2 linked regions of the Pelodictyon luteolum DSM 273 genome follow. The protein of the gene in region 1 binds, or shares a complex with, the protein of each later gene. Links are inferred from orthologs where the notes say so. Each region holds a gene or a part of one and is shown on either strand. Other genes may lie near its edges.

Region 1 (6,225 bases):
TACTGCAGGGGCTTGCCGGGGGAATCGGCACGGCCCCGCACTTCGATGAGCTCGCGCTCCAGAAGGCGGTCTATGGCATAATCGGGGCTCACCCCCCGGATCTCCTGTATGGAGCTTTTTGTCACCGGCTGGTGGTAGGCGATGACGGAGAGCACTTCGAGAATGGAACGCGACAGACGGCGCCGGATTTTTGGCGACTCAAGCTTCCTCAGCAACTCCGCATACTCCTCCCTCGAAAGGAACCGGTAGCCGCCGGCGAGCCGGTGGATATGGAAGGTTCGCCCCGTTTCCAGATACTCGGCATTCAGCCGCTCAATGATCTCCTGCAGCTCGCCCGAGTCGAGGGAGGTACCGGTCACCTGCCGTATGGTCTGCAGGGTCACCGCCTCCTCGGAGGCGAAGATCACCGCTTCGATCTGTTGCTGCAACGCGAGTTCCTGCATCTCTCTCGGGGGGAATGCTTCGGTTGGGGGAACGGCTGCGGAACTACCTCTTGCGGGCCGTCGAAAAGTTGTGGTCGAGGCAGATGCCCTCTTCGAAATTATACCAGAGTTCCTGGCACGGGAAATTGCACTCGTAAAAGGCTTTTCCGATAATGACCGAATCGACTCCGCAGTACTGCAGACCGGCAAGGCGCCGGAGGTCCTCGGAATTGGTCACGCCGCCCGAGGCAGTCACCTTCATGCCTGCCAGTTCGGCAAAGCGCCTGGTGGTCTCGTAACCGACACCCTGGAGCATACCGTCGCGCGTGATGTCGGTGTAGATGATGCGCTCGATGCCCATGTCCTTCATCCTCTGGGCCAGCTCGAAGTCCTTCAGATTGGCGCTCTCGGTCCAACCCTTGATCTTCGGCACGCCGTTCACGGCATCGATGCCGACAACGATCTTCGATGCGCGCCAGGTTTTCATGAGTTCGCGAACCAGTTCGGGGTTCGTCACAGCCGCAGAGCCGATGACTACCCGTCCGACCCCCATATCGAGGTAGCGCTTCACATCATCGGCAGAACGTATGCCGCCGCCGACCTGGACGGGAATATCGAGTTCTTCGACAATCTGGCGGATGCGTTCAAAATTGACCATCTCGCCTGTCAGGGCAGCGTCGAGGTCGACGATATGGAGCATCTTGGCGTTCTGCTTGCGCCAGATGATGGCCATGTCAAGCGGATTGTCAAGGTAGATCTTCTGCTGGCTGAAATCGCCTCTCGTCAGCCTGACGCACTTTCCGTCCTTTATGTCTATAGCGGGAATAATCAGCATGGCGGGTCGCAGCAATACATAGGTTAAAAAGGGGAGCAGATGCTAGCACTCCGCGAAATTCCGAAGCACCTGCAAACCAGCTTCGGAGCTCTTTTCGGGGTGAAACTGCACCGCAAAAATACCATTTTTTTCAATGGCTGAACAAAAGTTTTTTCCCGCGAACCAGGTCGTCGAGGCAATGCTCGAGGCCTCCAGAGGATCGCAGTAGTATGAGTGTACGAAATAGAAGAAGGAGTGGTCCGCAATGCCCCGGAAGAGGACGCTCTCCTGCTTGAGGTCGATGGAGTTCCATCCGATCTGGGGAATCTTGTCAGAGTCGCTCTGGAAATGGCGGACACTGCCCGGAATGAGACCGAGGCCGCGGTGCGAACCCATCTCTTCGCTATCGGAGAGCATGAGCTGCATACCGAGGCAGATGCCGAAAAGATGGCCGCCTTTGTCAACATGCTCAGAAAGGGCATCAGTGAACCCCAGACGGTCGAGCGCCTCGATGGCCTGACCAAATGCACCGACACCCGGAAGCACGACCTTTCTGCAGCCGGCCATTTTGGCGGGATCGCTGCTGACGGTTGCCGGAATGCCGAGATAATCGAAGGCCTTCTGCACCGAACGGAGGTTACCGGCGCCGTAATCAGCTATAAACACCATGTGCACGCGATCCCCGGGAAGGGCGGCAGGAGCCGCTGTCCAACCCCATTTTTTAATTCAATTTTTAATCCGTATTATGTTAGCTTTTGCGCCCCGCCGAAAAAAAGTACCGGACTCCATAAACCCATACGAAACCGACGAACCAATGTATAGAATTGTTTCCTCAATTTTCTTAGCTGAAAATATCAAAAAATTGGAAATTGAGGCGCCGAGGATCGCCAAAAAGAGAAAAGCCGGTCAGTTTATTATGTTGCGCGTCACCTCGCATGGAGAACGGGTCCCCTTGACCATTGCCGGTTCAGACCCCGAAAAGGGCACCATCACCCTCATCGTCCAGGGAATGGGGAAGTCCACCAGGGAACTCAATATGCTGGAGGCCGGAAAATCGATCGCTGACATCGTCGGTCCCCTCGGCACACCGTCTCACATTGAGAACTTCGGAACGGCAGTCAGCATCGGAGGCGGCGTCGGCACCGCCATTGCCTACCCGACCGCAGTCGCCCTCAAAGAGGCGGGCAACCACGTCATCACGATCAACGGAGCCCGTTCGAAAGATCTCGTCATCCTCGAAAATGAGATGAAGGAAGTCTCGGACGAAGCCTACATCACCACCGATGACGGCTCGTACGGCTTCCACGGCTTCGTCACCCAGAAACTGCAGGAGCTCATCGACTCCGGCCGCAAGATCGACTATGTACTTGCCATCGGCCCCATCCCGATGATGAAGGCCATAGCCGAAGTTACCCGCCCTTACGGCATAAAGACCGTTGTCAGCCTCAACCCCATCATGGTCGACGGCACCGGCATGTGCGGCGGCTGCAGGGTCACGGTAAAGGATGAGATCAAGTTCGCCTGCGTCGACGGACCGGAGTTCGATGCCCATGAGGTTGACTTCACCAACCTCGCCGACCGCAACAGAATCTACCTCTCTGAAGAGAAAGAGTCGGCTGAAGGCACAAGCCACCGCTGCCATCTGCACATGGATAAGTAACCCGGACGGCAATAACGGCAGAGCGCTCAATCATTTTCCAACAGAACACACCTATGGACGCAAAACATATCACGAACAAAGAACGCCTGGCCATTCCCCGCCAGCCGATGCCGGCGCAGGACCCCAAGGTCCGTAGCACCAACTTTCGCGAAGTCAACCTCGGCTACACCCCTGAACTTGCCCAGCAGGAAGCGCTCCGCTGCATCCAGTGCAAGGACCCCGTCTGCATCCAGGGATGCCCGGTGAACATCAAGATCGACGAATTCATACAGCTGGTCGCCGACGGCGACTTCCTTGGTGCAGCCAGAAAAGTCAAAGAAGACAACGTCCTTCCCGCCGTCTGCGGCAGGGTCTGCCCGCAGGAGGACCAGTGCGAAAAGGCCTGCGTCATCGGCAAGAAACACGCGCCTGTTGCCATCGGCAACCTCGAGCGCTTCGTCGCCGACTGGGAGCGGGAGCACGGTGAACCGGATCTTCCCGCCATCAAGGCACCGACAGGCAAGAAAGTCGCCGTCATCGGCAGCGGCCCTGCAGGACTTTCCTGCGCAAACGACCTGATCCGCCAGGGCCACCGGGTGGTGGTGTTCGAAGCGCTCCACGAACTCGGCGGCGTGCTCATGTACGGCGTCCCTGAGTTCCGCCTTCCCAAAGAAATCGTGAAAACGGAAATTGAGGGGCTCAAGAAAATGGGCGTGGAATTCCAGACCGACGTGGTTGTCGGCCGTTCAGTCACCATCGACGAACTGATTGAGGAAGAGGGCTTCGATGCCGTCTTCATCGGCGTCGGCGCAGGACTTCCCTGGTTCATGGGCATCCCCGGCGAAAACCTCGTCGGCGTGCTTGCGGCCAATGAGTTCCTCACCCGCGTCAACCTCATGAAGGCCTATGACTTCCCCGCCGGCAGCGACACTCCGGTGTTCGACTGCAGGGGCAAGAACGTCGCAGTCTTCGGCGGAGGCAACACCGCGATGGACGCGGTCCGCACCGCAAAAAGGCTCGGAGCCGAACACGCCTACATCGTCTACCGCCGTTCGGAAGCCGAGATGCCTGCGCGGGTCGAGGAGATCCACCATGCGAAGGAAGAGGGCATCGAGTTCCTCCTTCTCATGAACCCGCTTGAGTTCCTCGGCAACGACCGCCACTGGCTGACCGGCGTGAAATGCATCAAGATGGAGCTCGGCGAACCCGATGATTCCGGCCGCCGCCGCCCCGTTCCTGTAGAGGGCTCCGAGTTCGTCCTTCCGCTCGACATGGCAGTCATCTCCATCGGCAACGGCTCGAACCCGCTCATCAAGCAGACCACTCCCGACATCGAGGTCAGCAAGCGCGACACCATCATCGTCGACATCAACACCATGGCGACCTCAAAAGAGAACGTCTATGCCGGCGGCGACATCGTCACCGGCGGCGCCACCGTCATCCTCGCCATGGGCGCAGGGCGTACGGCTGCCAAAGCTATCCACGATAAGCTCATGGGTACGGAAGTAAACCACAACGAGTGGTAACCCACCCAGATCAGACGTTTCCGAGAAGCATACTCCAGAGAGCCAGCGTCACAAAGGAAAAAATGATGCCAAGAGCAACCATCAACCCGGCAAGCGGCGGGTTGATGTCATGCTCTGCGGCAATGATGCCAGCGGTTATCATCGGCGGCATCGCTGCTTCGAACAGCATCACCTCCACCCCCGGACCGCGCACCCCGACAATCCCCAGATAGAACACTGCGAGCACAAGCGGCGCAAGCACCAGCTTGAAGCCGAGGCCGAGCGAGAGGTTCCGCCCGTTTCCCTCGAGATGACCGGGACGGAACGCAAACCCTACCGAAAAAAGCGCCAGCGGCGCAAGCGTGTCGCCAAGGCGGCCGAGCACGGCAACCAGCCATGCCGGATAGACAACGGGCATGAGGAAGAGCGCCAGAAGGAGCGCGATGAACGGCGGAAAGATGATGATGCGCTTCAGGATGGCCGGAATTGAAGGGCGCCCCTCTGAATAGATGCCGGCAACCGTGATGCCGAGGGTCGAGAGCACCATGAACGAACCAAGCTGGTCGACGATGATGCCGTGGGCAATGCCTTCACGTCCGTAGAATGCCTCGATCATCGGAAGGCCCAGAAACGAGGTATTGCCGAGCCCGCCGGTCAGGATGAGGGCGCCGACCGTTTTCCGGGGTAGGCGGAGTGCTTTGCCGGCAACGAGAAAAAACGCCGCTGCGAGCATGAAATGCAGCCATGGCATCGAGGCCAGAACGGCGACATCCCCCGTAAGCCGGAGGTCGTGCACATAGAGCAGGGTCAGCGCCGGAAGCGACACATGGATGATGAAGCTGTTGAAGACGGAGGAAGTATCGGCAGGCATGCGGCCGAGCTTTCTGGCGGCTATGCCCAGAAGGAAGCAGATGATGATGAGCGTCAGGTTATGCAACGGGCTCGCGGGATGGGATGCATTCTAGGATTTCGGGCTGGCTGGCACATGCGCCACCATCCCCTCGCGGAACCGATCTTCGGGAACCGATGCCACCAGGTCACCATCCTTGAGTCCCTCGAGCACTTCAACATAGGTGAGGTCCGAGGCCCCGATCCGGATCGGCTGCTTCCTCAGCCGGCCCTCATCGAGTTTCCACACATAGCTGTCGGCACCATCCCGGAACACTGAGCCTTTCGGAACGAGGAGCGCTTTTTGTTTGACGTTGTATATGATGTTGGCCGTCGCCGTCATGCCCCCCTGCACCGCGCCCTTCGGCATGTCGGCTACAAGATAGATCTTCGAGGTTTTCGTCACCCTGTCCGTCATCGGCACCACTCTGGACACTGAAGCCGAAAAACGGCGCTCGGGGTATGCATCGAACACCACTGCCGCCTTCTGGCCAGGCCGGATCCGCGGAACATCGAGTTCATCGATTTCGACAACGACCGCGTACCCGCTGGTGTCGACCACCGTTGCCACAAGGGTACCCGAAGAGACATAATCGCCCGTCTTCACGTCCTGCAGGGTCAGCACTCCCCTGAACGGGGCGCGAACTGTCAGTTTTTTCAGGTCATCTTCGACCATTTTCAGCCGGAACTCCTTCTGGCTCTTAAGCTCACGGGCCTGCACCCGGACTTTTTCCGCCCGGTCGAAATCCTGGCGCGAGACGGCGCCCTCCCGGAACAGGTTCTCTTTTCGTGAAAAATCCAGCTCGGCATCCTTCATGGCGGCCTCCTGTTCCCTCAGGGCGGCCCGGGCCTCCTTTACGGCAAACTCGGGACGCGGACTCTCAAAGGAAAGGATCGACTGGCCCGCTTCGACCATCTCACCCTCTCGTGCACCGATGAAGCTCACCGTCCCGGAAT
Region 2 (5,400 bases), 190 kb from region 1 along the record:
GCACTTGCGCCGAAGGGAAAGCGGCGGATGGGTGACAACCCGCACGCCAACGGCGGGCTGCTATTGAGAGATCTCATGATGCATGATTTCCGTGACTTCGCCGTCATGGTGCCATCTCCCGGTGCTGTCGAGGCGGAGGCCACAAGGGTTGCGGGGGCGTTCCTTCGCGATGTCATGAAGGAGAATATGGCGGCGGCCAATTTCCGGGTTTTCGGCCCTGACGAGACGGCCTCGAACCGCCTTGGCTTCCTGTTCGAGGTGACTGACAGGACCTGGATGGATGAGGTCATGGATTATGATGACCATCTGGCGCCGGACGGGCGTGTCATGGAGATCCTCTCGGAACATACCTGCCAGGGGTGGCTCGAGGGGTACCTCCTGACGGGTCGGCATGGATTCTTTTCCTGCTATGAGGCATTCATCCACATCGTCGATTCGATGTTCAACCAGCATGCAAAGTGGCTGAAAGTATGCAAGCAGGAAATCCCCTGGCGGCGGCCTATTGCTTCGCTCAACTATCTTCTCACCTCGCACGTATGGCGCCAGGATCATAACGGTTTTTCCCATCAGGACCCCGGATTCATCGACCATGTGGTCAACAAGAAGGCCGATGTGATACGCGTCTACCTGCCGCCGGATGCCAATACCCTGCTTTCCGTCACCGACCACTGCCTCCGTTCGCGCGATTACATCAACGTCATCGTTGCCGGCAAGCAGCCATCCTGGCAGTGGCTGGACATGGAATCGGCCGTCCGTCACTGCACCTGCGGCATCGGAATCTGGGAGTGGGCGTCCAGCGATACCCTGGACGGCGACCCCGACGTGGTGATGGCTTGTGCTGGTGACGTCCCAACCCTTGAGACTCTTGCGGCGGTAGACATCCTCAGGGAGAAAATCCCGGATCTGAAGATCAGGGTGGTCAACATCGTCGATCTCATGACCCTGCAGCCGCCGGAAGAACACCCCCACGGCCTGAAGGACAGGGACTTCGATGACATCTTCACCATTGACCGTCCGATCATCTTTGCGTATCACGGATACCCGTGGCTCATCCACCGGCTGACCTACCGCCGGACCAACCACTACAACCTTCATGTGCGCGGATACAAGGAGGAGGGGACCACGAGCACCCCTTTCGATATGGTCGTACGCAACGATCTCGACCGGTTCCATCTGGTGGCCGACGTGGTGGAGCGGGTGCCGCGGCTTCGTCAGAAAGCGGCCTATGTGAAGCAGTATGTGCGTGACATGCTGATCGCCCATAATGAGTATATCCGTACCCACGGTGAAGACCTGCCCGAAGTCCGCAACTGGCAGTGGACCCGTACCCTGAAACCCTCAACCGATGGCTTATGAAGCATGCTCGAAAAAAACAATGTCAACCAGCCAGAGCCACTGCCCTGCGGCGGCCGATGAAAAAGGTCATGAGCGGTATGGCCGGCACTCTCGGTACGGCCCCGGGATCGCTTGTGCATACCGGAGGGCGGAAAATGCAGGATCCGGCAATCACCGTATTCAGCTACAGCCAGGAGTCCGTCCGGCGCGCCTCTGCCGGGACCATCCGGGAGGCCGTGGCGCTCCGTCGGGAGGGCGAGGTGCTCTGGGTGAACATCGATGGACTGCACGATGTCGGGCTGGTCGAGGAGGCAGGCACGCTCTTCGGCCTTCATCCCCTGACGCTGGAAGATATCCTGCATACCCTGCAGCGGCCGAAAATCGAGGATTTCGATCGCTATCTCTTTCTTGTGCTCAAGACGCTGGAGCTTGAAGGCGATGGTGGTGATGTGTCGGAAGAGCAGCTGGGACTGGTCATCGGGGAAGGGTTCGTACTGAGTTTCCGTGAACGCCCGGGCCTGCTGTTCCAATCGCTCTATGAGCGGCTGGAAAACCCCGGCACCAATGTCCGGAAAAAGGGCGCGGATTATCTGGCTTATGCCATCGTCGACTCGGTAGTCGACAGTTACTTCACGGTTCTCGAGCAGTTCGAGAACCGGATTGAAACGCTGGACGACGAACTGACCGATACGGTCGGCAGTGGATCGCTGCCGGCGATGTACACCCTGAAAAAGGAACTGATCCTCCTGCGAAAGTCAGTCTGGCCCCTCCGTGAAATCATCAGCAGCATCGGCCGCGACCGGTACCGGGTGATCGACGACGAGGCGACCCGGCCGTTTTTCAGGGACATCCTCGACAATATCGTCCTTGTCATCGAGACCGTTGAGACCTATCGCGACATCGTCATCGGGATGTACGACACGTGGCTTGCCATCGCAAACAACCGGATGAACGAGATCATGAAGGTGCTCACCATCATCGCTACCGTGTTTATGCCGCTGTCCTTCATCGCCGGAGTCTACGGCATGAACTTCCGCTACATGCCCGAGCTGGGATGGCCGTGGGGTTACTTCGGGGTCCTCGGGCTCATGGGCTCGATTTTCATCGGTATGATCCTTTTTTTCAGGACGAGGAAGTGGTTCTAGGTCAGAAGATAGTCCTTCAGGGTTTCGGGTCCTTCTTTTTTTTCTGCCCGTTGAAGAGGGCCAGACTGGCGATGACGGCTCCGATGGCGCCTCCGAGGTAGAGAATTGTGCTTTCGCCGTGCCACGTCACCGCATGGCCGAGGAAGAGTACCGCCATCACGACCACAATCACCCCGACCAGCTTGTCCTTGAGGTCGTCAAGGGTATGGATCTGCAGCCATTCGGGCATGGGGACGGTGTCGTCGATGAACAGTTCGTAGAGGCCGAGCGCCATGATGTAGAGGGCTGTTGCAACGAGAAAAAGATCAGCGTTCTCGATAAAGCCGAGCACCAGGTTTTTTCCTCCTTTCGGCGAAATCGTGCCTGAAGAGAGTGCGTCAAGGATGAGGCTTCCTACTGAGAGGGTTCCATAGACGAGGATCGTTATGGTGCCGGCAAACAGTGATGCGACGGCTATGAGCACAAGGTAGCGGGTGGCGGACAGTATCGGGTGCATTGCGGGATCGTTTGGTGGCAGTTCGCCGTTGTTATTCCTGTGAAAATACAAATGTGCGCCCTACTATTCCTAAGAATCTTCAAGAGCAGGAGAGATTCAAGCTGCGGCATGGCGCAGAATATCGCATCGATAATATTTCTATAACAGCTCAATAACCTCAATCAGCAATTGCATGCAGGAACGGGTAATTTGCGATTTTACGAACCCTCAATGCCTGAAGTGGCACAGCGTGGATGATGAGGTGATGGGCGGGGTTTCAGAGAGCCGTTTCCAACGCGGTGATGATGGGGCGGGTGTTTTCGAGGGAGTGCTTTCCACGCGCAACAGCGGGGGATTCGCCTCCGTCCGGACATTCCTCAAAGAGCGCGATTTCAGGGGGTTCCTGGGCATCCGGCTGCTCGTCAAAGGAGACGGACGGAGATACAGTTTCCGGATCCGTAACGATGACCGGTACGACGGCATCGTTTACCGGAGCGATTTCCAGACGGTTGCCGGAGGGTGGCAGGAGGTCGACCTGCCGTTCAATGCGTTTACGGCATCATTCCGCGGGAGGGTGATAGAGGATGCTGAGCCCCTTGAGCTTGCTTCGATCGTGCAGATCGGAGTACTTATTTCGAAGGAGCACTCCGGTGCGTTCCGTCTTGAGATCAAATCGATACGTGCCTATGGCCCTGAGCCGGACGCACTCAAAGCCTGACGGTGATGCCCCGGTCCCGTAGGTACTGTTTGGCTTCGCGGATGGAGTGCTGCCGGAAATGGAAAATAGAGGCGGCCAGGGCCGCATCGGCGTGACCTTTGGTGAAGCCGTCATAGAGATGTTCGAGTGAGCCTGCTCCTCCCGAGGCGATGACCGGGATATGCACCGCAGTGGAGATGAGGGCGAGGCTGTCGTTGTCGTAACCCTCTTTGGTGCCGTCACGGTCCATGCTCGTCAGCAGGATCTCCCCTGCGCCGAGTTCCTGTACTTTCAGCGCCCATTCAAGCGCTTCATACGCTGTCGGCTGTTTGCCTGAATGGGTGTGTACGATGTAGCGGCCGTCGACCTTCTTGATGTCAATGGCTACCACAACCGCCTGCGAACCGTACTTTTCGGCGATGCGCGAGATCAGCTCCGGTTCCTTGACGGCAGCGGTGTTGACCGATACCTTGTCGGCCCCGTGGAGGAAGACCTCCCGGGCCCGCTCCACGGAGTTGATTCCGCCGCCGACGGTCAGGGGGATGAAAACCTCTCCGGAAACTTTCAGCACCTCCTCCAGCGTTGTTCTGCGTGATTCCAGCGAAGCGGAAATGTCGAGGAAAACCAGTTCGTCGGCCAGCTCATTGTTGTAGAAGCGCGCCTGCTCGAGAATCGAGCCCGCATCCCTCAGCCCCTCGAAATTTATGCCCTTTACAACCCTGCCGTCGCGCACATCAAGGCAGGGGATGATCCGTTTTGCCAGCATCCCTTGAAAAACTCCAGAATCTTATGAATGAAGACCGTCGGCAGGAAAACCCCCTTGATGGAGGCCTGCGACAGTAAAAAAAGCAATGTAAATATTATATTTGCTGGCACCCAATCCAGCTGAAGAAAAATGAAAGAACCCCGTTATGAAATTCCCTGTCTGTGATTTTGCCGAACCTGTGGAGGGTTTTTACTCCCAGTGTGCCTCCTGCCCCATTGCGGCGGGTACTCCCGGCTGTGCGCTTCTGGAACTTGAAGACGGCAACTATGAGTTCGTGGGTGAAACTCCCCACGGAGGCGTACGTGCGGTTTTTTATTTCAGGGACAACGCCGGCAGCCAGGTCCCGAAGCGGGATGCCGAACATGTCGAAATCCACGAACTGGATGAAGGGGAACATCTGATCACCATCCTCTACGGGATGGTTGATCCGGAAGGAATGATCTATCTGAAAAAATCCCGAACCGGCGGTTCGGGAGATGCCGGTGCAGCAAATCAGTAACCCGGGCTTCATCCCAATGACACTACAACGCGTTTCTCCCGACGGCATACTGGACCTCACCATCATCGGTGGGGGGCCCACGGGCATTTTCGCCGCATTCCAGTGCGGCATGAACAATATCAGCTGCAGGATCATCGAAAGCATGCCGCAGCTCGGAGGTCAGCTTTCGGCGCTGTACCCCGAAAAGCACATTTACGATGTCGCAGGTTTCCCTGAAGTCCCAGCCGCAGGGCTGGTCGACAGCCTCTGGAAGCAGACCGAACGGTACGGGCCAGAGGTGATTCTGGGTGAAACAGTGATTAGCTACAGGAAGCTCGAAAACGGGGATTTTCAGGTCGTGACCGCCTCCGGCAGGACCTTTGTCTCAAGGGCGCTGCTGCTAGCTGCCGGGCTCGGGGCGTTTTCACCGCGCAAGCTGCCGCAGCTCGGCAACATTTCCCCGCTCGAAGACCGCTCGGTTTTTTATGCCGTGAAAAACCGGGC

The links. Proteins that work in one complex are often made in the same cells at the same time.
Region 2: the proteins of hisH (region 1) and hisF are in contact, whole or in part, in a crystal structure (PDB 6RU0), measured with the Thermotoga maritima proteins. The link is inferred for Pelodictyon luteolum DSM 273 from one-to-one orthologs. Residues at the interface, in WP_004080484.1 of Thermotoga maritima: Asn15, Arg18, Arg22, Arg117, Leu118, Pro119, His120, Met121, Gly122, Trp123, Asn124, Asn134, Gly135, Tyr136, Tyr138, Val140, Tyr158, Glu180, Lys181, Ser182, Ser183, Lys184, Ile185; in WP_004080486.1 of Thermotoga maritima: Met1, Leu2, Ala3, Arg5, Ser40, Glu41, Asp45, Glu46, Ala70, Glu71, Ile73, Asp74, Ile75, Pro76, Phe77, Asp98, Lys99, Ser122, Gln123, Glu161, Thr195, Leu196, Asn247, Arg249, Glu251.

Annotation. Positions count from the first base shown.
Region 1 is NC_007512.1:1,896,491-1,902,715, forward strand. The notes cover bases 103-3,011. They hold hisH (imidazole glycerol phosphate synthase subunit HisH), read right to left. Parts: upstream 1,906-3,011; coding sequence 1,300-1,905; downstream 103-1,299. Other genes in these bases: scpB (SMC-Scp complex subunit ScpB), read right to left, coding at 103-443; hisA (1-(5-phosphoribosyl)-5-[(5-phosphoribosylamino)methylideneamino]imidazole-4-carboxamide isomerase), read right to left, coding at 487-1,257; PLUT_RS08740 (sulfide/dihydroorotate dehydrogenase-like FAD/NAD-binding protein), read left to right, coding at 2,051-2,896; gltA (NADPH-dependent glutamate synthase), read left to right, coding at 2,950-3,011. Also shown: more of scpB, read right to left, coding at 1-102; more of gltA, read left to right, coding at 3,012-4,401; PLUT_RS08750 (AEC family transporter), read right to left, coding at 4,412-5,317; PLUT_RS08755 (efflux RND transporter periplasmic adaptor subunit), read right to left, coding at 5,342-6,225. UniProt on the Escherichia coli protein: IGPS catalyzes the conversion of PRFAR and glutamine to IGP, AICAR and glutamate. The HisH subunit catalyzes the hydrolysis of glutamine to glutamate and ammonia as part of the synthesis of IGP and AICAR.
Region 2 is NC_007512.1:1,705,577-1,710,976, reverse strand. The notes cover bases 2,541-5,400. They hold hisF (imidazole glycerol phosphate synthase subunit HisF), read right to left. Parts: upstream 4,419-5,400; coding sequence 3,663-4,418; downstream 2,541-3,662. Other genes in these bases: PLUT_RS07850 (NAD(P)/FAD-dependent oxidoreductase), read left to right, coding at 4,934-5,400; PLUT_RS07855 (hypothetical protein), read left to right, coding at 4,564-4,917; PLUT_RS07865 (CIA30 family protein), read left to right, coding at 3,149-3,673; PLUT_RS07870 (YqhA family protein), read right to left, coding at 2,541-2,976. Outside these bases: PLUT_RS07880 (phosphoketolase family protein), read left to right, coding at 1-1,356; magnesium/cobalt transporter CorA, read left to right, coding at 1,413-2,480; more of PLUT_RS07870, read right to left, coding at 2,497-2,540.